3 regions of the Shinella agrisoli genome follow, and region 2 is predicted to be linked to each of the others. Evidence: riboswitches for the same ligand, from Rfam matches in the RefSeq annotation. Region 2 holds a riboswitch; each other region holds the start of a gene.
What was found. A riboswitch is a leader RNA that binds a small molecule or an ion and turns the genes downstream of it on or off. The one in region 2 is predicted to bind cobalamin.
Positions count from the first base shown of each region.

Region 1: linked by a shared signal. The riboswitch ahead of ACIIOY_RS21150 (CbtB domain-containing protein) and the one ahead of fdhA (formaldehyde dehydrogenase, glutathione-independent) in region 2 are both predicted to bind cobalamin.
Region 3: linked by a shared signal. The riboswitch ahead of ACIIOY_RS05100 (aromatic ring-hydroxylating oxygenase subunit alpha) and the one ahead of fdhA (formaldehyde dehydrogenase, glutathione-independent) in region 2 are both predicted to bind cobalamin.

Region 1 is NZ_JBJIEP010000022.1:57,631-64,770, reverse strand. It holds gene ACIIOY_RS21155 (CbtA family protein) at 1-776, opposite strand, end outside; gene ACIIOY_RS21150 (CbtB domain-containing protein) at 789-965, opposite strand; cobalamin riboswitch at 1,013-1,378, opposite strand; gene ACIIOY_RS21145 (peptidoglycan-binding domain-containing protein) at 1,458-3,161, opposite strand; gene ACIIOY_RS21140 (cobyric acid synthase) at 3,309-4,772, opposite strand; gene ACIIOY_RS21135 (hypothetical protein) at 5,019-5,162, shown strand; gene ACIIOY_RS21130 (ABC transporter substrate-binding protein) at 5,927-6,922, shown strand.
Region 2 is NZ_JBJIEP010000017.1:90,371-97,510, reverse strand. It holds gene ACIIOY_RS18330 (histidine phosphatase family protein) at 1-618, shown strand, start outside; gene ACIIOY_RS18325 (DUF6925 family protein) at 625-1,713, opposite strand; gene fdhA (formaldehyde dehydrogenase, glutathione-independent) at 1,841-3,031, opposite strand; cobalamin riboswitch at 3,215-3,416, opposite strand; gene nrdF (class 1b ribonucleoside-diphosphate reductase subunit beta) at 3,488-4,462, opposite strand; gene nrdE (class 1b ribonucleoside-diphosphate reductase subunit alpha) at 4,641-6,788, opposite strand; gene nrdI (class Ib ribonucleoside-diphosphate reductase assembly flavoprotein NrdI) at 6,785-7,140, opposite strand, start outside.
Region 3 is NZ_JBJIEP010000004.1:214,179-221,318, reverse strand. It holds gene ACIIOY_RS05120 (DUF1217 domain-containing protein) at 1-1,555, shown strand, start outside; gene ACIIOY_RS05115 (FAD-binding oxidoreductase) at 1,558-2,988, opposite strand; gene ACIIOY_RS05110 (L-threonylcarbamoyladenylate synthase) at 3,000-3,974, opposite strand; gene ACIIOY_RS05105 (DUF6656 family protein) at 4,129-4,734, opposite strand; cobalamin riboswitch at 5,032-5,283, shown strand; gene ACIIOY_RS05100 (aromatic ring-hydroxylating oxygenase subunit alpha) at 5,391-6,635, shown strand; gene ACIIOY_RS05095 (FAD-binding oxidoreductase) at 6,637-7,140, shown strand, end outside.

The DNA.
Region 1 (7,140 bases), on a different contig from region 2:
GCGATCTTCTCGTTGGCAAAACCCAGCGAGAGGCCGAGCACGATCCAGAAGAACAGCGTCGTGGCGAGCGCGGCGACGGCGAACTCCGCGCCGAGGACGGCCGGCACGTTGCTGGAGATGTCGCCCGGCTGCGGCGCGCCATAGACCTGCGGCGCGGCGATGAGCACGATGCCGATGATCTTGGCGACGATACCCTGCTTCAGGAACAGGAGGTAGAGGCCGGCGGCCGAGAGGATGACGGTCGCGACCCACCAGACCTGGCGATCGCCGAGGTCCGCGGCCGGGAAGCCCGGAAGCTCCGGCGGCAGGCCGATGGCCGGCAGCATGTGCACGGCGAGCCAGCCGGCCGCTCCCCAGAGCGCGCCGTTCGCGACGGTGATCGGATAGCCGGAGACGAGGCTGAAGCCCGCGAGCAGGAGGCCGAAGCCGGCACCGGTCACGAGGTTTGCGAGCAGCGTGCCGGAGAAGCGGCTCATGCCGAACATGATGCCGCCCTCCTCGTGCTCCTCGCCGTCATGGGCGTGGGCGAGGGAAACGGGCGAGAGATGGGCGGCAACGTCCAGAAGCGCCGCGCCGAGCGAGGAATGGTCCTGCGTCTGGGCCGCGCCCTCGGTGGCGGGCGTGCCGCCTTCGCCTGCCGGCGCGGCCTCCTCGCCGCCCTCGAATTCCTCGGCATGAAGGATGAGCGGCACGACCCGCGCCTCCTGGGCGGCCGTCATGAGCACGCCGGAGAACAGCCCGGCCACCAGTGCGGCCAGGAGATAACGAACGATCATCTCAAGAACTCCTCAGTGGCAGGGAAAGCCGTAGGAGTGACGCGTGTCGTGCGCCGTGTCGTGCAGCACGGCCGAATTCGCAAGGCCCGCGCCGAAGACCAGAAAGGCGCCGATGACGAGCGCGACGATGCCGGCGATGAGGCGGTCGTTCGCGGAAAGGGAAATGGAAGACGTGGTGGAAACAGCCATGACAACCTCCGTGCAGGCGTTGGGGAAGCCCCTCCCCGGGTCGGGCGACATGCCCTCATTGGCTGGCAGGTTTCCTGGCTCGCGGCGTCCGGCGCAAAGCGCCTGCGGGTCCGCCCTCGCCTTCCCGGACCCGGCATCACAAAAGGCGGACGATTCGTAGAGATAGAGGCGTCCAACCCCGGTTTATCGTGATGCTGCCCAGTGGCTTTTCCGGCTGGTTTTCGAGGCGCGGTCCCCGGAGCGCCATTGCCCCGCTTGCGCGCCGCGTCCTCCCAGCGGACGGGCGTCCCTCGCCACTCTACAGTCGCGGGGTCGGCCGTGATTGCAGCGCCCTGGTTGGGTCCGCCGCGTCACATTCCCATTTACTCCCCGATCCGTTTCCGGACCCGGGAACCATCCAATAGTCCGGATGATTATGCTTCCGCCCCCGGGAAGTCAATCGACCGGCAGCGGCACGGCCTGTGCTGAAACCGCCGTCCGGCCGGCGCAGTCTCAGTAGCCGGGAATGATCACCATGCCCCCGCCGCCGTTGTAATAGCCGTCGTCGCGGTAGTACGGACCGTCGTAGTACCCGTCGACCGGGCCTTCCAGCACGTCGTAGTCCCGCTGGTAGCGGCGCTGGCGGTTCTGCCGGGCCTCGGCATATTGCGCGGCCTCGCGCAGCGCACGGAACTGCCGGCGCGAGAGGTAGCCGTCGGCGCGGTAGCCGGACGCACCCTGCCAGGCGGCGATCGCCGAGCGGGTGCGCGGGCCGAAGACGCCGTCGGCGCCGTAGGTGTTGAAGCCGAGCATGCTCAGCCAGCGCTGCGCCTGGACGCGGCTCGACCGGCCGAGATAGGCTTCCCGCGGATCGACCGCCGGCTCCTCCGCCGCCCGGCGTTCGGTCTCGACGGTCGCCGTCGCGGTCTCCTGCCGCGCGGTGCCTGCCAGCGCGGCAAGGCGCTCGCGGGCGTCCGCGACGAAGCGGCCCTTCGGATATTGCGCGATGTAGGCGCGGAACGCATTCTCCGTGCCTTCGAGCACGGCCTTCTGGAACGCCTCCTCCTCGCGCTTGGCCGCATCCGCCTTCCCGGCGGCAAGGTCGTCCTTCTCGCCCTCCTGCGCGTCGCGTCCGGCGGTGGCGGCTGCGCCGGTTTGGGCCCGTTTCTCGGCAGCGGCGGCTTCCGCGGCCCGTTTTTCCGCTTCCTTCGCAAGGCGCGCCGCTTCCGCAGCCTTGGCCTCGGCATCCGCTGCCGCCTTGGCGGCCTCGGCCTTCAGCCGCTCCACCTCGGCGGCCTTCTCTTCCGCAAGCTTGCGCGCAGCGGCGGCCTCCCGCTCGATCCGCGCCTTCTCGGCGGCGGCGGCCTTCTCGGCTTCGGCGCGCCTGGCTTCCGCTTCACGACGCGCGACGGCTTCCTGCTCGGCACGTGCCTTTTCCGCGGCAGCGGCTTCCTCGGCCTTCTTGCGGTCGGCTTCGGCCTTCACGCGCGCGGCCTCCTCCGCCCGCGCCCTTTCCGCCGCGGCCTGCGCCTCCGCCTTCAGGCGCTCGGCTTCGGCCGCCTGCTCCTCGGCAAGCCTGCGGGCGGTCGCTTCCTTCTCCTCGGCTTCCGCCTTCAGGCGGGCAGCCTCTTCGGCACGGGCCTTTTCCGCCGCGGCGGCTTCGGCCCGCGCCTTCTCGTCGGCCTCCGCCTTCAGGCGCGCAGCTTCCGCCTCGGCCTTCGCCTTTTCCGCTTCGGCGGCCTTGCGGGCGTCCTCTTCGGCTTTCCGGGCCTGCGCAGCCTTGCGAGCCTCTTCCTCGGCCCTGGCTTTTTCAGCCGCGGCGGCCTTTTCAGCCTCTTCCGCCTTCCGCGCCTCGGCGGCCTTCTTCGCCTCTTCCTCGGCCTTCGCCTTTTCGGCGGCCGCGGCTTCCTCCACCTTGGCGGCGTCGCCGGAGGCGGCCGTTGCCTGCGTCGTCTTGGCGGCCGCCTGCAATTCGGCGATGCGCAGGCGCGCCATGGAGGCGAAGGTGCCGTTCGGATATTGCTTCAGGTAGCCTTCGTACTGCGCGACGTCGCTGCCCGAGGAAACCTTCTGCCAGAGGGAGAATTCCTCTTCCCAGCGTTTTCCCGCGCTGGTGGCCTCCTTGGCCGTCTGGGCGAAGGCCGCGGCCGGAAGGCCGGCGAGCGACAGCCCGACCAGGCCGGCCAGAACGGATCGTGCGAGAGGTCCAGAACCCATGTATTTACCCTTTCGGATCGCGCGAAGGCGTCAACGCCCGGAAGCCGGACGGATTTCCGTCACTCCTCGCACCGAATTCTGGCGCAACTTTGGTGCGGCAGGCCGGTGGCGAAGGAACCCGATGGCTCTACGTTTCAGCGGGTCGGTTTAATCAGCGCCCCCTAAAAGGCCTTCGAGCCAGCGGCGGTCGAGAACCGCCTCCAGCTCCGCCGCGACACCGTCAAGCGCCTCGTCGACGCTCGCGCGATAATCGAACCCGCCGCCATCGATGCCGAAGTCGGCCAAAAGCCTCGCCCGGTAGGCGCCGCTCGCAAGAAAGCCGTGCAGGTAGGTGCCCATCACCCGGCCATCGGCCGAAAGGGCGCCGTCCGGACGCCCGTCGATGCTGACCGGGGGACGAAGGGCATCCGGCCCCGCGGTGCGGCCGAGATGGATTTCGTATCCTTCCAGCGGCACGTCGTATTGCAGGGAACGGGCCGTGCTGTTGCGCACGGTCTTTTCCGGGGCCATTTCCGTTTCGACCGCAAGGAGGCCGAGGCCCTCCACCTCCCGCTCGCTGCCCTCGATGCCGAGCGGATCCGTCACGCGGCGGCCGAGCATCTGGTATCCGCCGCAGATGCCGATGACGCGGCCGCCGCGCCGCATATGCATGGCGAGGTCCTCGTCCCAGCCGGCGGCGCGCAAATCGCGCAGATCGGCGATGGTGGACTTGGAACCCGGCAGGACGACAAGGCCGGCATCGGCCGGAATCCGCTCGCCCGGCCGCACGAAGACGAGGTCCACCTGCGGCTCCGCCTTCAGGGGATCGAGGTCGTCGAAATTGGCGATGCGCGGCAGGACGGGCACGGCCACCTTCAACGCCCCCCCGCCGCCCTTGGCGAGCCGTTCCAGCACGACCGAATCCTCCGCCGGCAGCCGCGCGGCCTGCCTCAGCCAAGGCACGACGCCGAAGCAGGGCCAGTCCGTGAAGCGGCCGATCTCGGCAATCCCGCCGTCGAACAGCGTGACGTCGCCGCGGAACTTGTTGATGAGGTAGCCGGTCACCATGCGCCGGTCCTCCTCGGGCAGGATGGCATGCGTGCCGACCAGCGAGGCGATGACGCCGCCGCGGTCGATGTCGCCGACGAGCACGACGGGCACGCCCGCCCGCGTCGCAAAGCCCATGTTGGCGATGTCCCCCGCCCTGAGGTTGGTTTCCGCCGGAGAGCCTGCACCCTCGACCACGACGAGATCGGCGCCGGCCGAGACCGTCTCGAAGCTCTCCAGCACGGCGCCCATCAGCGTCGGCTTCAGCGCCTGGTAGTCGCGCCCCTTCGCCTGGCCGAACACCCTGCCCTGCACGATGATCTGGCTGCCGACATCCGACTGCGGCTTCAGGAGGACCGGGTTCATGTGCACGGAGGACGGGACGCGGGCGGCGAGCGACTGCAGCCATTGCGCCCGGCCGATCTCGCCGCCGTCGGCGGAAACGGCGGCGTTGTTCGACATGTTCTGCGGCTTGAAGGGACGCACCTTCAGCCCGCGGTTCGCGGCGATGCGGCAGAGCCCCGCCACCAGTACCGTTTTTCCGACATCGGAGCCGGTGCCCTGGAGCATGATCGTTCTTGTCATGCGCGTCCTCCTACCATCCACGCCCGCCACCGAAAAGCCCTGATTTACCGCAATCCCGCCGCAATTTCCGGCCGCCGGCAGATGCAATTCCGCAACACAGGGCCATGCAATTCGGGCATGGCTGCTCCGCTGTTCATTTTGCGACATTCCACGCCGTGAACGGCCATGGTTTGCGCCGTGATCGCGCCTATATCGGTCTCATCGCACAGCCGAGGCAAGTGGCTTCGGGTTTCAAGGACCAAAGACATGCTGTACATCTTCAGCAAGCCGAACTTCGTTCAGATCGCCTGGAACGGCGAAGCCCCCAGGAGCCAGTCCCGCGAGCGCAACGTCGTCATGGACGCGCCGCTCGGCCCGCTCGGCTTCATCCGCACGCGCAACATCGGCTGATCTTTCGGGCGCGACGTCAGGTCCGCTCGCATGCAACGTCGCCTCTCTCCGGGAGGCGGCGTTTTTTATGGCTTGCCCGGCGCCTGAAACGGCGAAAGCCGCGCATTCCTCGCGGGAATGCGCGGCTTGCCAAGATACGCATGGCGGCTTCCGACAAAACGCGTCGGCGCCCAGGCACCCCGGTACGCAATACCTTTCCGGAGCGGGCGGCGGTGTCCCCCGCCGTGACAAAACCAATAGCCGCACATCCTTACCGGACCGTTATCGGGACCTTAAGCAAAGGTGAATCGCGATTTTTTTTGAAAGATCGTGAAATATTTTTTTGTGCGCCGAAGCGGCGCATTCGGGACAGGATTTGTCCCCTTTCAACGACCATGCCGGATTCCCGCGGATGCGGGGCCGCGGACATTTGCCCCGGTGCGGGCAAACGCCCATTTTTTCCACTGCATGCATGCCGGATTTTCAGCACTCCGCCCGCCGGGAAAAGCCCCGCCAGCGCACTCCGGCCGCGCAGGAGGTTGATTTCTCTATGAGAACCCGTAGGCTTGCTGCCGTGACGCACGAAGATACATCACCGGTGACAGGGTTCCGCCGGCGAAACAGAAAAACCGCTCGGCGTCGTTGCAGCAGGGGGATTGGCTCGCCTCACCTGGCATCGAACCTCCATGGCTGTCGCAAAACTTTCGGGCAGTCGGGATAACGCAGTAACCTGCGCTGCCTTCCGGGTTGAACGCTGCATCTCAAGACTGGGAGGTCTTTACCGTATGAAGAAGCTCCTCGCTTCCGCTTTCCTCGCTGCCGGCCTCTACGGCTTTGCCGGTTCTGCCCAGGCAGAATGCGGCGACGTCTCGATCGCCGAAATGAACTGGGCTTCGGCAGGCGTCGCCGCGCATGTCGACAAGATCATCCTTGAAAACGGCTACGGCTGCACCGTCACGCTGGTGACCGGCGATACCATGCCCACCTTCACCTCCATGAACGAGAAGGGCGAGCCGGACGTCGCGCCCGAAATGTGGGTGAACGCCGTGCGCACGCCGCTCGACGCGGCCATCGCCGAGGGCCGCCTGATCCAGCTTGCCCCTCTCCTTTCGGAAGGCGGGGTCGAAGGCTGGTGGATCCCGAAGTTCCTCGCGGACGAGCATCCGGACATCAAGACCGTGCAGGACGCACTGAAGCATCCGGAACTCTTCCCCGCGCCGGAAGACCCGTCCAAGGGCGCCGTCCACAACTGCCCGTCCGGCTGGAACTGCCAGGTTTCGACGGACAACCTCTACCGCGCGCTCGAGGCGGACAAGTCCGGCTTCGTGCTCGTCGACACGGGCTCGGCCGCGGGCCTCGACGGATCGATCGCCAATGCCTTCGAGAAGAAGAGCGGCTGGCTCGGCTACTACTGGGCGCCGACGGCCATCCTCGGCAAGTACGAGATGACGAAGCTCTCCTTCGGCGTCGAGCACAACAAGGCCGACTGGGACGCCTGCACGGCCGTGCCGGACTGCCCGGACCCCAAGGTCAACTCCTATCCGGTCTCGGACGTCTTCACCGTCGTGACCAAGGCCTTCTCCGAAAAGGCCGGCGTCACCATGGACTACATGAAGACGCGCCAGTGGGACAACGGCACGGTCGGCAAGGTGCTCGCCTGGATGGAGGAGAACCAGGGCACGAACGAGGACGCCGCAAAGCACTTCCTCGAAACCTATCCGGACATGTGGAGCAAATGGGTCGCTCCGGAGGTCGCGGAAAAGGTCAAGGCCGCCCTTTGAACGCATGGCGCCGGCAGCCCTCCCCGGCTGCCGGCCCGCGACGCGACCTGAACCGGGGCTTTGGCAATCCGCCGACGCCCGTCCAGGAAACTGAAGAAGTCGCAAACAGCACAATATCAAGCGGCAGTTCGTGCAATGACGGGCTGCAAGCCGGGAACCGAGAACAAGAATATCCCTGTGTGCGCCGTTTCGCCTGCAATGCAACATAGTTTCATTGC
Region 2 (7,140 bases):
GCCGGAGGAGAAGGGACGGGACCGTCCCAGGGCAGAGCCACACGCCTCACAATCCTGTGCCGCGGCGCGACCGTATCCAGCCGGCAGCCGCGTTTTTTCTCCGACGAGCGCCTGCTTGCGAAGGAAACCGAGCGGGCGCGGAAGCTCGCGCAGCACCTTCGCGCGTTCGACGAGGTTTTGCATGCGCCCGAAAAGAGCGCGGCCGAAACGGCCGCGCTCTTTTCGTCGAGGCCGATCCCCTGCCCTCCGTTGAGGGATGTCGATTACGGGCAATGGAACGAGCGGGCGATCGCCGATGTCGCCGCCGGATCTCCCCAGGCGTTCGAGCGCTGGATGTCCGATCCGGCCGCGGCGCCGCATGGGGGCGAATCCTTCGACGCGGCATGCGAGCGGGCGGCTTCCTGGCTCACGACGCTCCATGCGAAAGGCGGGAGCACGCTGGCCGTCACGCACGGCATCATCCTGAAGCTTCTTCTCGCACACGTCCTCGGGGCGCCGCTCGCCTCGCTCTGGCGTATCGATGTCGAGCCGCTCGGAATGCTGCTGCTGACCAGCGACGGCAGGCGCTGGGCCCTGCGCGGCTTCGGATCGGACCTGCCGGCCGTTTCCGGTCTCTAGCGGCGATCAGCCGGCCGCGGCAAGCGGCGGGGAAGAATGCACGTCATTCGCCCCGGGGCCGGTGCGAGCGGGCGCCTCCTCATCCGTCGCGGCCATATCCGCCGCCCCGTCGAGGACATTGCGCCATCTCGACACCAGCTCGAGATAGGAACCGCCCCCGAACCGCTCGGCGAGCCTGTATTGCTGGCGCAGCGTGATGCGCACCGTGGCGCGGCTGAAGCGGTCGGACTGAAGCGGGAACTGCCCGGGCTCCGCCCTCCTGGCAAGCCCGTCCAGCACCGCCTTGCGCAGGATCGGCAGGTCCGGGCGGGCAAACCGCTCGAACAGCGCCTGGAACCGGGCGTGATCGTCTATGTCGAACGCCCTGTCCCGGCCCAGGCCGTCCGTGACGGGATTGGCGGGATGAAGATAGCCGAGCGGCAGGTGATATTTCGGGATCGGCGTATCGGCCGAATGCGTGCGGCGCGACTTGAGCAGATGGGGCAGCAGGTGCGTATGCGGTCCAGGCGGCGAAGCTCCGCCGGTATCCGGCCCGCCGATCTTCTGGAAGACCTCGATGCGGCCGATCCGCGTCAGCGCGACCCGGTGGGGATGCGCCTTCAGCACGGCGGCGCTCGAAGGATTGCCGGGCTCGAACAGGCTGCGCCCGGCATTGGCGCGCAGCAGCGAAAGCAGGTCCGGATCCGCGGTGCGGATGCAGAAGTCGCATTGCGGGAGGCCGAGGCCGAGATCGAAGAGGATCGCCGCCCTGTCCGCGGAACGCACCGCCTCCTCGTCCCGCCCGAGCTCGGTCAGGACCTTCCGGCCGTTCATCGCCGAATCCTTCTGCGGCAGGCAGAGCGCCACGCCATGGCTCCATCGGTGCGGGTCCGCGCCGAGCGTCTCGTAGGCGACCGGGACGATCTGCCCGACGGCTTCGGCGTTCAGCCGGATGGCGCCCCGGGAGGTCGCCCGCACGAACATCGTCGGTGCGTCGGCTTCCAGATATTCGCCCCTGTCCTGGTGGAACTCGGCAACGGCGCCGAAGCAGCCCATGCTCCAGCCCGCCCTCTCGTCTACGAGGTGGTCGATCAAGACGTCCCGGAAATCAGTCATGTTCGTTCGTCCTTCATGCATGAACCGCTGCACGGCAGGCCCCTCGCCTCCCCGGACGCCGGCGCGCATTCCATCGGGTGCGGATGCGCCGGCCGTTCGAAAATCCGGCCGGCGCGTCCCGTCGTCGTCAGGCGGCCTTCAAGAGGTCCCCGTGCGGGTCGAGCACGAACTTGGTCGCCGCGCCCTGGTCGAAGCTCTCGTAGCCCTGAACGGCATCGTCGAGCGGGATGATCTTCGCATTGACGATGTCGGCGATCGGCAGGCGGTCGTGCAGGATGGCCTGCATGAGCTGCCGGTTGTACTTCAAAACCGGCGTCTGGCCGGTGTGGAAGGACTGCGCCTTCGCCCAACCGAGGCCGAAGCGCAGCGACAGGCTGCCGTGCTTGGCCGCGTCGTCGACGGCGCCCGGATCCTCGGTGACGTAGAGGCCGGGAATGCCGATCGCGCCGGCGGGGCGGGTGATCTCCATCATCTGGTTGAGCACGATGGCCGGCTGCTCCCCGCCGGCATGGCCGCGGGCCTCGAAACCGACGGCGTCGATGGCGCTGTCCACCTCGTTCGTGCCGACGACCTCGGCGATCATGTCGCCGAGCCGGTCGCTCCTGGACAGGTCGATGGGCTCGAAGCCGACCCTGGCGGCATGGGCAAGGCGGTCCTTGTTGAAATCGCCGATCATCACGACCGCCGCGCCGAGAATGCGCGCCGAGGCGGCCGCCGCAAGGCCGACCGGGCCGGCACCGGCCACATAGACCGTCGAGCCGACGCCGACGCCCGCGCGAACCGCGCCGTGGAAGCCCGTCGGCAGGATGTCGGACAGCATGGTGAGGTCGCGGATCCTGGCCATCGCCTTGTCGCGGTCGGGGAATTTCAGGAGGTTGAAATCGGCGTAGGGCACCGTGACGTAGCGCGCCTGCCCGCCGATCCAGCCGCCCATGTCGACATAGCCGTAGGCACCGCCGGCGCGCGAGGGATTCACGGTGAGGCAGACGCCGGTATCCTGCGACTTGCAGCAGCGGCAGCGCCCGCAGGCGACGTTGAACGGCACCGAGACGATGTCGCCGATCTCCAACATCTCCACATCGATGCCCTTCTCGATGATCTCGCCGGTGATCTCGTGCCCGAGAACGAGGCCCGGCATCGCGGTCGTGCGGCCGCGCACCATGTGCTGGTCGGAGCCGCAGATGTTCGTGGAAATCACCTTGAGGATCACCCCGTGCTCGATGCGGCGGCCATCGGGTGCCTCCAGCTTCGGGTCGTCGATGTCGCGGACCTCCACCTTGCCGGGCCGCATATAGACGACGCCTCTGTTCCTGCTCATATCCGTCTCCTCCTTGGTTGAAGCCTTCCGGCCCGCTCCTCCGCAGGCCGGATCATGTCAAAGCGCACGCGAAACCGCGGTGCGGCCGCACGGAACGTCTCTCGACGAAGGATGGAAACCGAGGAATGAACGGAGCAGCCCCGCGGGAACGCCGTCCGCCTCTCGATCGCCCACCGCAATCGGCCGAGTCTGTGTCTCAAGGCTGGTTTCCGGGCTTCGGAACCGTCCTTCCGGACGCTCTCGACACCTTCCCGGCCAATCGGCCAGTGGCATTCGTCGAGATCTTCGTTCCGCTACCGTTGCGGGGGCAGCACCGGCCTTCCACCGGTTTCCCAATTATCCAGCCCGACGATGTCGGGATGGCACCTTGAACACGTCCAGCAAATCATCCGGCGGACGAAATGACCTTCGGGAATGCGACATCGGCGGTGTCTGCAACGACACGGTGGCGTTGCCTCAGAAGTCCCAGTCCTCGTCCTGCGTCGCCACGGCCTTGCCGATGACGTAGGAGGAGCCGGAGCCGGAGAAGAAGTCGTGGTTCTCGTCGGCGTTCGGCGAGAGGGCGGAGAGGATGGCGGGGTTCACCTTGCAGGCCTCCGGCGGGAAGAGCGCTTCGTAGCCGAGGTTCATCAGCGCCTTGTTGGCATTGTAGTGCAGGAATTTCTTGACGTCCTCGGTGAGGCCGACGCCGTCATAGAGCTCTTCGGTGTACTTGGCCTCGTTGTCATAAAGCTCCAGCAGAAGATCGAACGCGAAATCCTTGATATCCTGCTGCTTTTCTGCGCTCAGACGTTCAATGCCGCGCTGGAACTTGTAGCCGATGTAGTAGCCGTGCACCGCCTCGTCGCGGATGATGAGGCGGATGAGGTCGGCGGTGTTGGTGAGCTTGGCGCGGCTCGACCAGTACATGGGCAGGTAGAAACCGGAATAGAACAGGAAGCTCTCGAGGAAGACGGAGGCGACCTTCTTCTTCAAGGCATCGCCCGAGGCATATTGCGCCATGATCAGCGCGGATTTCCTTTGCAGGAACTCGTTCTCCTCCGACCAGCGGTAGGCGTCGTCCACGTCCGGCGTCAGGCAGAGCGTCGAGAAGATGGACGAATAGGAGCGCGCGTGGACCGCCTCCATGAAGGAGATATTGGAGAGCACCGCCTCCTCGTGCGGCGTGGCGGAATCCGCCATCAGCGTCACCGCGCCGACGCCGTTCTGGATCGTGTCCAGCAGCGTGAGGCCGGTGAAGACGCGGATGGTGAGCTTCTGCTCCTCCGGCTTCAATGTCGCCCAGGACGGGATGTCGTTGGAAAGCGGCACCTTTTCCGGCAGCCAGAAATTGCCGGTGAGGCGGTTCCAGACCTCGAGATCCTTGTCGTCCTCGATGCGGTTCCAGTTGATGGCGCGGATGCGGCTTGCGGGCTTGGCGTGCATGTTCATTCGGGTGTCCTTGATTGCTAACCTGGCTGGCTGGCCCCTCATCCGGCTGCCGCCACCTTCTCCCCGCAAGCGGGGAGAAGGCATATGCCGTACCGTCCCGCTCCTCCGGACGGTTCGCATGGCACGTCCCCTCTCCCCGCCTGGGGGGAGAGGGCTAGGGTGAGGCGCAGGCCACGATTCAAAGCGCGCACGACACGCAGCCCTGCACTTCCGTGCCGGACAGCGCCATCTGGCGAAGGCGGATGTAGTAGATGGTCTTGATGCCCTTCTTCCAGGCGTGGATCTGCGCCCGGTTGATGTCGCGCGTCGTCGCCGTGTCGCGGAAGAACAGCGTCAGCGAGAGCCCCTGGTCGACATGCTGCGTCGCCGCCGCATAGGTGTCGATGATCTTCTCCGGGCCGATCTCGTAGGCGTCCTGATAATATTCCAGGTTGTCGTTGGTAAGATAGGCGGCCGGATAGTAGACGCGGCCGATCTTGCCCTCCTTGCGGATCTCGATCTTCGAGACGATCGGATGGATCGAGGAGGTCGAGTGGTTGATGTAGGAGATCGAGCCGGTCGGCGGCACGGCCTGGAGGTTCTGGTTGTAGAGGCCGCCTTCCATGACCGCCGCCTTCAGGTCCAGCCAGTCCTGCCGCGTCGGGATATGGATCCCGGCCTCCTCGAAGATCGCCCTCACCCTCTGCGTCGCCGGCAGCCATTCGGCTTCGGTGTATTTGTCGAAATATTCCCCGGAAGCGTATTTCGAGTTCTCGAAGCCCTTGAAACTCCGGCCCTTCTCGACCGCCAGCCGGTTGGAGGCGCGGACGGCGTGATAGGTCACCGTATAGAAGTAGATATTGGTGAAGTCGATGCCTTCCTCAGAGCCGTAGAAGATGCGCTCGCGGGCGAGATAGCCGTGCAGGTTCATCTGGCCGAGGCCGATCGCGTGGCTGTCGTCGTTGCCTTTCTCGACCGAGGGGACCGAGGAGATGCGGCTCATCTCGGAAACGGCGGTCAGCGCGCGGATCGACGTCTCGATCGTGTGGCCGAAATCGGGGCTGTCCATCGCGGCGGCGATGTTGAGCGAACCGAGGTTGCAGGAGATGTCCTTGCCCATCTTCGCATAGGAGAGGTCGTCGTTGAATTCGCTCGCCTCGCTCACCTGGAGGATCTCCGAGCAGAGATTGCTCATGGTGATGCGGCCGGCGATCGGGTTCTCGCGGTTCACCGTGTCCTCGAACATGATGTAGGGATAGCCCGACTCGAACTGGATCTCGGCGATGACCTGGAAGAACTCGCGCGCCCTGATCTTCTTCTTGCGGATGCGGGCGTCCTCGACCATCTCGCGGTACTTCTCCGTCACCGAGATCTCGGTGAAGGGCACGCCGTAGACGCGTTCCACGTCGTGCGGGGAGAAGAGGTACATGTCCTCGTTGTTCTTCGCCAGCTCGAAGGTGATGTCCGGGATGACGACGCCGAGCGAGAGCGTCTTGATGCGGATCTTCTCGTCGGCGTTCTCCCGCTTGGTGTCGAGGAAGCGCATGATGTCCGGGTGGTGGGCGTGGAGATAGACGGCCCCCGCCCCCTGCCGCGCGCCGAGCTGGTTGGCGTAGGAGAACGAGTCCTCCAGCAGCTTCATCACCGGGATAACGCCGGAAGACTGGTTCTCGATCTGCTTGATCGGCGCGCCCATCTCGCGAAGGTTGGTGAGGCAGAGCGCGACGCCCCCGCCGCGCTTGGAAAGCTGGAGGGCCGAGTTGATCGCGCGGCCGATGCTCTCCATGTTGTCCTCGACGCGCAGCAGGAAGCAGGAGACGAGCTCGCCGCGCTGCTTCTTGCCGGCGTTGAGGAAGGTGGGGGTCGCCGGCTGGAACCGGCCGGAGATGATCTCGTCGACGAGGTCGCGGGCGAACGCCTCGTTGCCGCGCGCCAGCGTCAGCGCCACCATGCAGACGCGGTCTTCGTAACGCTCCAGGTAGCGCTTCCCGTCGAAGGTCTTCAGCGTGTAGGAGGTGTAATACTTGAAGGCGCCGAGGAAGGTCGGGAAGCGGAACTTCTTCGCATAGGCGTGATCGAAGAGATCGCGCACGAAATTGAAGGAATACTGGTCCAGCACCTCTTGCTCGTAATAGCCCTCGGTCACCAGGTAATCGAGCTTTTCCCTGAGGTTATGGAAGAAGACGGTGTTCTGGTTGACGTGCTGGAGGAAATACTGCTTGGCCGCCTGCCGGTCCTTGTCGAGCTGGATCTTTCCGTTCTCGTCGTAAAGGTTCAGCATGGCGTTGAGCGCGTGGTAGTCCAGCGCCGTGATTTCCGGCGCCTTCGCCGGCTTGTCTATCGTCATCGTGTCCAAAACCGTTCCAGTCCCTGTCTGACGTTGTCGACGTCCTCATCCGTCCCGAGCAGCTCGAAACGGTAGAGGTAGGGCACCGCGCACTTCGCCGAGATGATGTTTCCCGCGACGGCGTATCCGGTGCCGAAATTGGTGTTGCCGGCCGCGATCACGCCGCGGATGAGGCTGCGATTGTTCGGATTGTTGAGGAAGCGGATGACCGGCTTCGGCACCGCCCCCTTCTCGCCGCCCCCGCCATAGGTCGGCGAAACCAGCACGAAGGGCTGCCGGACCTCGGGCGGCTCCCCGCTCGCATCGACCGGCAGGCGCAGGGCTTCCATCCCGAGCCTCTCAACGAAGCGGC
Region 3 (7,140 bases), on a different contig from region 2:
CGAGGCCTACACGTTCGAGACCGACGGCACGGCGATGGCGGGCACCGTTCAGGACGCCGCGCAGAAGCAGGGTACGAACGAGCTCTACACGCTCTCCAACCCGCGCGTGACCAGCGCGGCGGCGCTGCTGAACCAGGCGCATTTCGAGGAGAAGATCGCGAGCGTGACGACGGCGGACGAGCTCGTGGCGGATGCGCGGGTCGTCTCCTACCTCAAGGTCGCCTTCGATCTCGACAAGCTCTCCGTCGGCAGCATCACCCTGCGCAACATCATCACGAGCGATCCCGACCCGGACAATCCGAGCAGCTACATCAACCTGTTCGGCGGGGCCGACAAGGAGAAGTACGTCGCGCTGCGCGCCGCCTTCAACTTCCAGGAGGACGGCACGCTCTCGGCCGGCGACGCGGTGCAGACGGCCGAACAGACGGCGGCGACGGCCAGCAGCTACATGACCCGCTACAACGACAAGGACGACGAAGCCGACGCGCTGGCCATCTCGCGCTTCAAGGGGCAGATCGGCGCGGTGAAGACCGTGCAGGACTTTCTGGGCGAGGCGACCATCTACGACTTCGCGTTGAAGGCCTTCGGCCTCGACCCGGCCAAGGTCTCAACCCTGACGATCAAGAACGTGCTGAAGAGCGACCTCAACGATCCGAAGAGCTATGTGTACCAGCTTAAGGACGAACGCTTCGTCGAGCTGGCCAAGGCGTTCAATTTCGGGCCGGACGGCAACATCACGGCGCCGAAGCTGGCACAATCGGAGGCCGAGATCCTCGTCATGTCACGCGCCTACGTGACGGCGAAGTCCCGTTTCGGAACGGAGGACGACCGCACGCTGGCGGAGGAGGAGGCGAAATATTACTCCGTCCAGATGCAGAAGGTCGAAACGGTCGAGGAATTCCTGAGCGATCCCCGCCTCGTCGCCTTCGTGCTCACCGCGAACGGCATCGAGCCGGAAAGCGTCGATGCGGAGTTCATGGCGAAGATCTTCACCTCCGACCTCGACGATCCGCAGAGCTTCGTGAACCAGCAGGCCGACCGCGCCTATCGCAAGATCGTCGCCGCTTTCAACTTCAACGCCGAAGGCCTGGTCGAGCGGCCGGACGACGCGCAGATCCAGTCCCGGCGCGGCATCTACGAGACCCTCGACAGCCATGTGCGCCAGAAGCTGGAAGAGGAGGCGGGCACCGACAATGCCGGCGTGCGCCTCGCGCTCTATTTCGAGCGCAAGGCGGAGACGATCTCGAGCCCCTACGACATCCTGGCCGACGATGCGCTCTTCGAGGTCTTCAAGGTGCTCTACCAGCTGCCGGACGAGATCGGCAGCGCCGACATCGACGCCCAGGCCGACATGATCGAACGCTATCTGGAACTGGAGGACCTGCAGGATCCGGAAAAGGTCTCCAAGATGATCGTGAAGTTCTCCGTCCTCTACGACCTCGACAACCAGGCGACGGCCGATCCGGCCCTGTCGGTGCTCAGCGGTTCCGGCTCGTCCGGCATCAGCGCCGACGTCATGATGTCGCTGGCGCAGTTGCGCACGGGCGGGCGATAGCCTCAGGCGCTGACCACCTTGCCGGGGTTCATGATGCCGGCCGGGTCGAAGGCCCGTTTGACCCGCCGCATCAGGTCCATCTCGATCGGCTCGCGCACGGCGGCAAGCTCATCGCGCTTCAGCTGGCCGATGCCGTGCTCGGCGGAAATCGAGCCGCCGTATTTCAGCACGATGCCGTGCACGAGGCGGTTGATCTCCCGCCAGCGGCCAAGGAAGGCCTTCGTGTCCGCGCCCACGGGCTGCGAGATGTTGTAGTGGATGTTGCCGTCGCCCATGTGGCCGAAGGAGCAGATGCGCGCACCGGGGATCGCGGCCGTCACCGCCGCGTCCGCCTCCGCCATGAAATCCGCGATCGCCGAGACCGGCACGGAGACGTCGTGCTTGATCGAGCCGCCCTCCGGCTTCTGCGCCGGCGACATGCTTTCGCGCATGTGCCAGAGCGCCCTGCGCTGCTCTTCGCTGGCCGCGATCACCGCGTTTTCGACGAGCCCCGCCTCGATGCCCTCGGCAAGCAGCGCCTCCATCATGCGCCTTGCCGTCTCGGCCGCGTCCGAGGTCGAGATGTCGGCCAGCACGTACCAGTCGTGCCGGGAGGGCAGGGGATCGCGCACGCCCGGAATGTGGCGCTGGGTGAACTCGACGCCGAGGCGCGGCATCAGCTCGAAGCCGGTCAGCGCGGTGCCGCAGCGGGCCGAGGCGCGTTCGAAGAGGGCGAGGGCGTCCGTCACGGATGCGAGGCCGGCAAAGGCGACCTCGTGGCCGAGGGGGCGGGGGAAGAGCTTCAGCACCGCGCCGGTGATGACGCCGAGCGTGCCCTCCGCGCCGATGAAGAGGTCGCGCAGGTCGTAACCCGTATTGTCCTTCTTGAGCCGGCGCAGGCCGTTCCAGACCTCGCCGGTCGGCAGGACGACCTCGAGGCCGAGGCAGAGCTGGCGCATGTTGCCGTAGGCGAGCACGGCGGTGCCGCCGGCATTGGTGGAAAGGTTGCCGCCGATCTGGCAGGAGCCTTCTGAGCCGAGCGACAGGGGGAAGAGCCGGCCGGCATCCTCGGCCGCCTTCTGGACCTGCGCCAGCACGCAGCCGCCGTCGGCGACGAGGACGTTGCCGACCGGATCGACGTCGCGGATGCGGTTGAGGCGGGAGAGCGACAGCACGACATCCGCCGCCCCCTCGCGCGGCGCGGCCCCGCCGACATGGCCGGTATTGCCGCCCTGCGGCACGATGGCCGTGCGCGTCTCGGTAGCGAGGGCCAGGATTTTGGACACGTCCTCCACCGATTCCGGCCGCAGCACCAGCGGCGAGGTGCCGTGATAGAGCCCGCGGCTCTCGACGAGGTAGGGGGCGATGTCGCTTTGCTCGATGAGGGCATGGGCGGGGCCGGTGATCGCCGCGAAACGGGCGATGAGATCGGGGGGAAGCGTCGCCTGGACCATCTGCATTTCTCCTAGCTGCGGGGGGCGGCGGCGCGCTGCAGCCGGTCGTTGATCGCCTCGCCGAGGCCGGTCGAGGGGATGGGCGAGAAGGCGATGGACCGGGCGCCCGCCGCATCCGCCCGTTTCATGTAGCCGAAGAGATTTGCGGCCGCCTCGGCAAGATCGCCGGAGGGGCTGAGGTCCAGCACGAGCGCCGCCTCCGCCTCGCCGGGCAGCGCCTTGCCGCCGAAGCGGATCAGCACCTCGCCCGGCCGCACGCTCCTGGCGTCGAGCCGGACCGGCGCATCGGGCGCATAGTGCGAGGCGAGCATGCCGGGCGCCTCGATCGCCGCGCCCGCCTTGCCGCTGCGCGTGACCGGGCGGCCGGTGACGCGCTCGACCTCGGCGGCGTCGAGCCCGCCGGGCCTGAGCAGCCGGATCATCCCGTCCTCGACCTTGAGGATGGTCGATTCGAGCCCCACGGTCGCCGGGCCTGCGTCGAGCACCAGTTCCAGCCTGTCGCCGAAATCCTCGGCGACGTGCCGGGCGGTGGTCGGGCTGATGCGGCCGGACGTGTTGGCGCTCGGGGCCGCGAGCGGGCGGCCGAAGGCGCAAAGCAGGCGGCTGGCGAAGCCGGTCGGCACGCGGATGCCGACCGTGTCGAGCCCGGCGCGCGCCAGCGGATGGATGGGGCTTTCCGGGCGGACCGGCAGCACGAGCGTCAGCGGGCCGGGCCAGAAGGCCTCGGCGATCCGTCGCGACAAGGGATCGAAGACCGCGTGCCGTTCCGCCATGGCAAGGTCGGCCATGTGGCAGATCAGCGGATTGAAGCGCGGACGGCCCTTCATTTCGTAGATGCGGGTGATCGCCAGCGGATTGGTGGCATCGGCGGCAAGGCCGTAGACCGTCTCGGTCGGGATGGCGACCGGCACGCCGCGGCCGAGGGCCTCGCAGGCGCGCGCCAGCGCCGCCTGCCCATCCGTCCGTGTGTCCACGATCTGCGCCATGCCGCTTCTTCCGTTGTCCGGCGCCTCCTTTACAGGGCTTTGACGGCAGATGCCAAGAGCGCGCGCCGCTTTGCCTGGATGCGAGCGAGCGGATCAGACCCGCCGAAAGAGCGGCCTGTTGCGGGAGGATGAAAATCCCGCGCCCATGGGCGCGTCAGAGCGCGCGGATGGCCTGGCGCAGGGCCTCGTTGCGCGTGCCGAGCATCAGCACGTTCTTCATGGCGAGCTTCGGGTCGTCCGTGCGGAAGATCACGCCGTTGCCGCGCACCTTGCGGTCGATCTGCAGCCGCCCCTCTTCCTGCGTCGGCGCGATGGCGACGGCGAAATACATGCGCCCGGGCCTCTGCGAGATGCCGGCGAAGAACTGCTCCTCGTCGCCGATCTCGGCGAGGAAGTTGGCCATGTAGAAGGCCCATTGCACGTTCTCGAATTCGGCAAAGCGGGAATTGGCCACCGTGATGTGGCAGTAGCCGAGATGCGGCGTGCGCGCGAGCGTGCGATGGAAGATCAGCTTCGGAAACCGGATGGAATGGTGGAAGCCGTTGATGCGCTCATGGGTGACGCTGCCCGCCCGCTCGAGCTTGCGGCCCGTGCGCTCGGCGACCTCCTGGTCGCTGAGGTAGCGCTTTTCGCTCGGGCTCCAGGTGAGGCTGCGGTCGATCCGCCCGGTGCGCAGGAACTCGGTGTGGACGGCGGATTTGGGCGGGTTCGCGCGCTTGTAGGCGACGGCGTCGTAGTATCGGAATTTCGTCTGCTGCACGCCTTGGCACTCCATCCTCGCGCCCGGATCGAAAAAAGCTTATGGAAACGTCGTTAAGCATTCCTTTCCGTTGCGCTCCCTATTCCCGAGGGCGTGTTTTGTGGTCGCAATATGACAAGAGGGCAATCGTTGGGATCCGCCTGCCGAAAAGGTAGGCGGCCCGCTATAAAGTCGAGCACATCGCATTGAGATGTATGATGAAATTGCTGAGGCCCGGCATAGGCCCCTTCCTGATCGACTGTCGTCAAATCATGAAGTCATGTCGTTTTCCGACATGCCGGCCGCACATTCTTGCGCTTAGATGGACACACTCGAGGTGCCGCCCCAGAGGAGGGGCGGAGAATTGGGAAGCCGGTTGAAATCCGGCGCTGCCCCCGCAACGGTGTTGGAGCAAGGTGCAGCAGGAAGCCACTGGACGGGAGGTCTGGGAAGGCGCTGCATCCGGTCCCGCAAGGCACGGCCCCGAAAAGTCGTCCGGCTTTTTGGACAAGGTCATGACCCGCAAGGACGCTCCTCAGCCCGGAAACCAGCCTGGAGGAACGATCGTGACTGGCTGCGGCGGGCGGCCGGGAAACGTGCAGTCCGTGCGGCTCGCCCGCCCGGAGGCCGTCTCCTTCCGTGCGCCTCATCCCCAACTTGGATACCGAGGATCCGGCATGGACATTCGCAGCGACGTGCTCCGCAAGCTCAAGAACCGGCGCGACGGCTACAGCCTCGAGCAGGCCTTCTACATCGACCCCGACTATTACAGGCTCGACCTCGAGACGATCTGGTACCGCGACTGGCTGTTCATCGGCCATGACTGCGAGATCCCGAAGGCCGGCAACTATTTCACCGTGCAGGTCGGCGATTATCCCGTCGTCGTCACCCGCGACCGCGCGGGCACCATCCGCGCCCTGCACAATTCCTGCCGCCACCGCGGCTCGCGCGTCTGCACGCAGCACAAGGGCACCTCGGCCAAGCTCGTCTGTCCCTACCACCAGTGGACCTACGAGCTCGACGGATCCCTGCTTTTCGCCCGCCACATGGCGGAAGACTTCGACAAGAGCCAGCATGGCCTGAAGAAGATCCATTGCGAGACCGTCGGCGGCTACATCTTCATCTGCCTTGCAGACGAGGCGCCGGACTTCTCCGCCTTCCGCGCCACCGTCGAGCCCTATCTCGCCCGCCACCGCCTCGGCGAGACGAAGGTCGCCTTCGAAAGCACGATCGTCGAGAAGGGCAACTGGAAGCTCGTCTGGGAAAACAACCGCGAATGCTACCACTGCGCGGCAAACCACCCGGAGCTCTGCCGCACCTATCCCGAAGCGCCCACCGCGACCGGCGTGCAGGGCGCAAAGAACGACCCGGTGATCGCCGCGCACTGGGAAAAATGCGAGGCCGCGGGCCTGCCGAGCGAGTTCAGGATCTCGCCGATCGGCCAGTTCCGCGCGGCGCGCATGCCGCTCATCCAGGACGCGGAGAGCTATACGATGTCGGGCGCGCGCGCCGTCGCCCGCCCGCTTTCCAGCGACATCCTGGAAAGCCATATCGGCACCCTGCTGCTCTTCCATTATCCGACGACGTGGAATCACGTGCTCGCCGACCACGCCATCACCTTCCGCGTGCTGCCGCTCGGCCCGGAGCTCACGCAGGTCACCACCAAGTGGCTCGTCAACAAGGATGCGGTGGAGGGCGTCGACTACCGCCTCGACGAGCTCACCCACGTCTGGACCGAGACCAACGACCAGGACCGCCGGATCGTCGAGGAAAACGCCTTCGGCATCCGCTCGCCCGCCTACCAGCCCGGTCCGTATTCGGTCGAGGACGAGGGCGGCGTCATGCAGTTCGTCGAATGGTACGCCAACTTCATGGTCGAGCGGCTCGACGGCGCCAAGCAGCCGCTCTCGCGAGTCGCCTGACATGACGGCCGCCAGCCACTTCCGCCACTTCGACGAGCTCCAGCCGTGGAACGACCGCCAGCATCTCCTGGAATGCGTCGCCGCCACGGTGGAAACGGCGGACGTGATGACGTTCGCCTTCCGCTCGGACGGCGACAACTGGTTCCGGTACCTGCCGGGCCAGTACGTCACGCTGGAACTGCCGGTTCGCGAGGACGAGCCGGTATTCCGCACCTACACGCTGTCCTCGACGCCGTCCCGGCCCTTCTCCGTCGCCGTGACGGTGAAGGCGCAGAAGAATTCGATCGGCACGCGCTGGATGTTCGACAACCTGCGCCCCGGCATGAAGCTCAAGGCGTTCGGCCCGCTCGGCGACTTCTCCTTCGTGCGCTATCCGGGGGAGAAGTACCTGTTCATCTCGGCCGGCTCCGGCATCACGCCGATGGTGTCGATGACGCGCTGGATGGCCGATTGCGCCCCGCAGTCGGATGTCGCCTTCGTCTCCTGCGCCCGCAAGCCGGAGGAC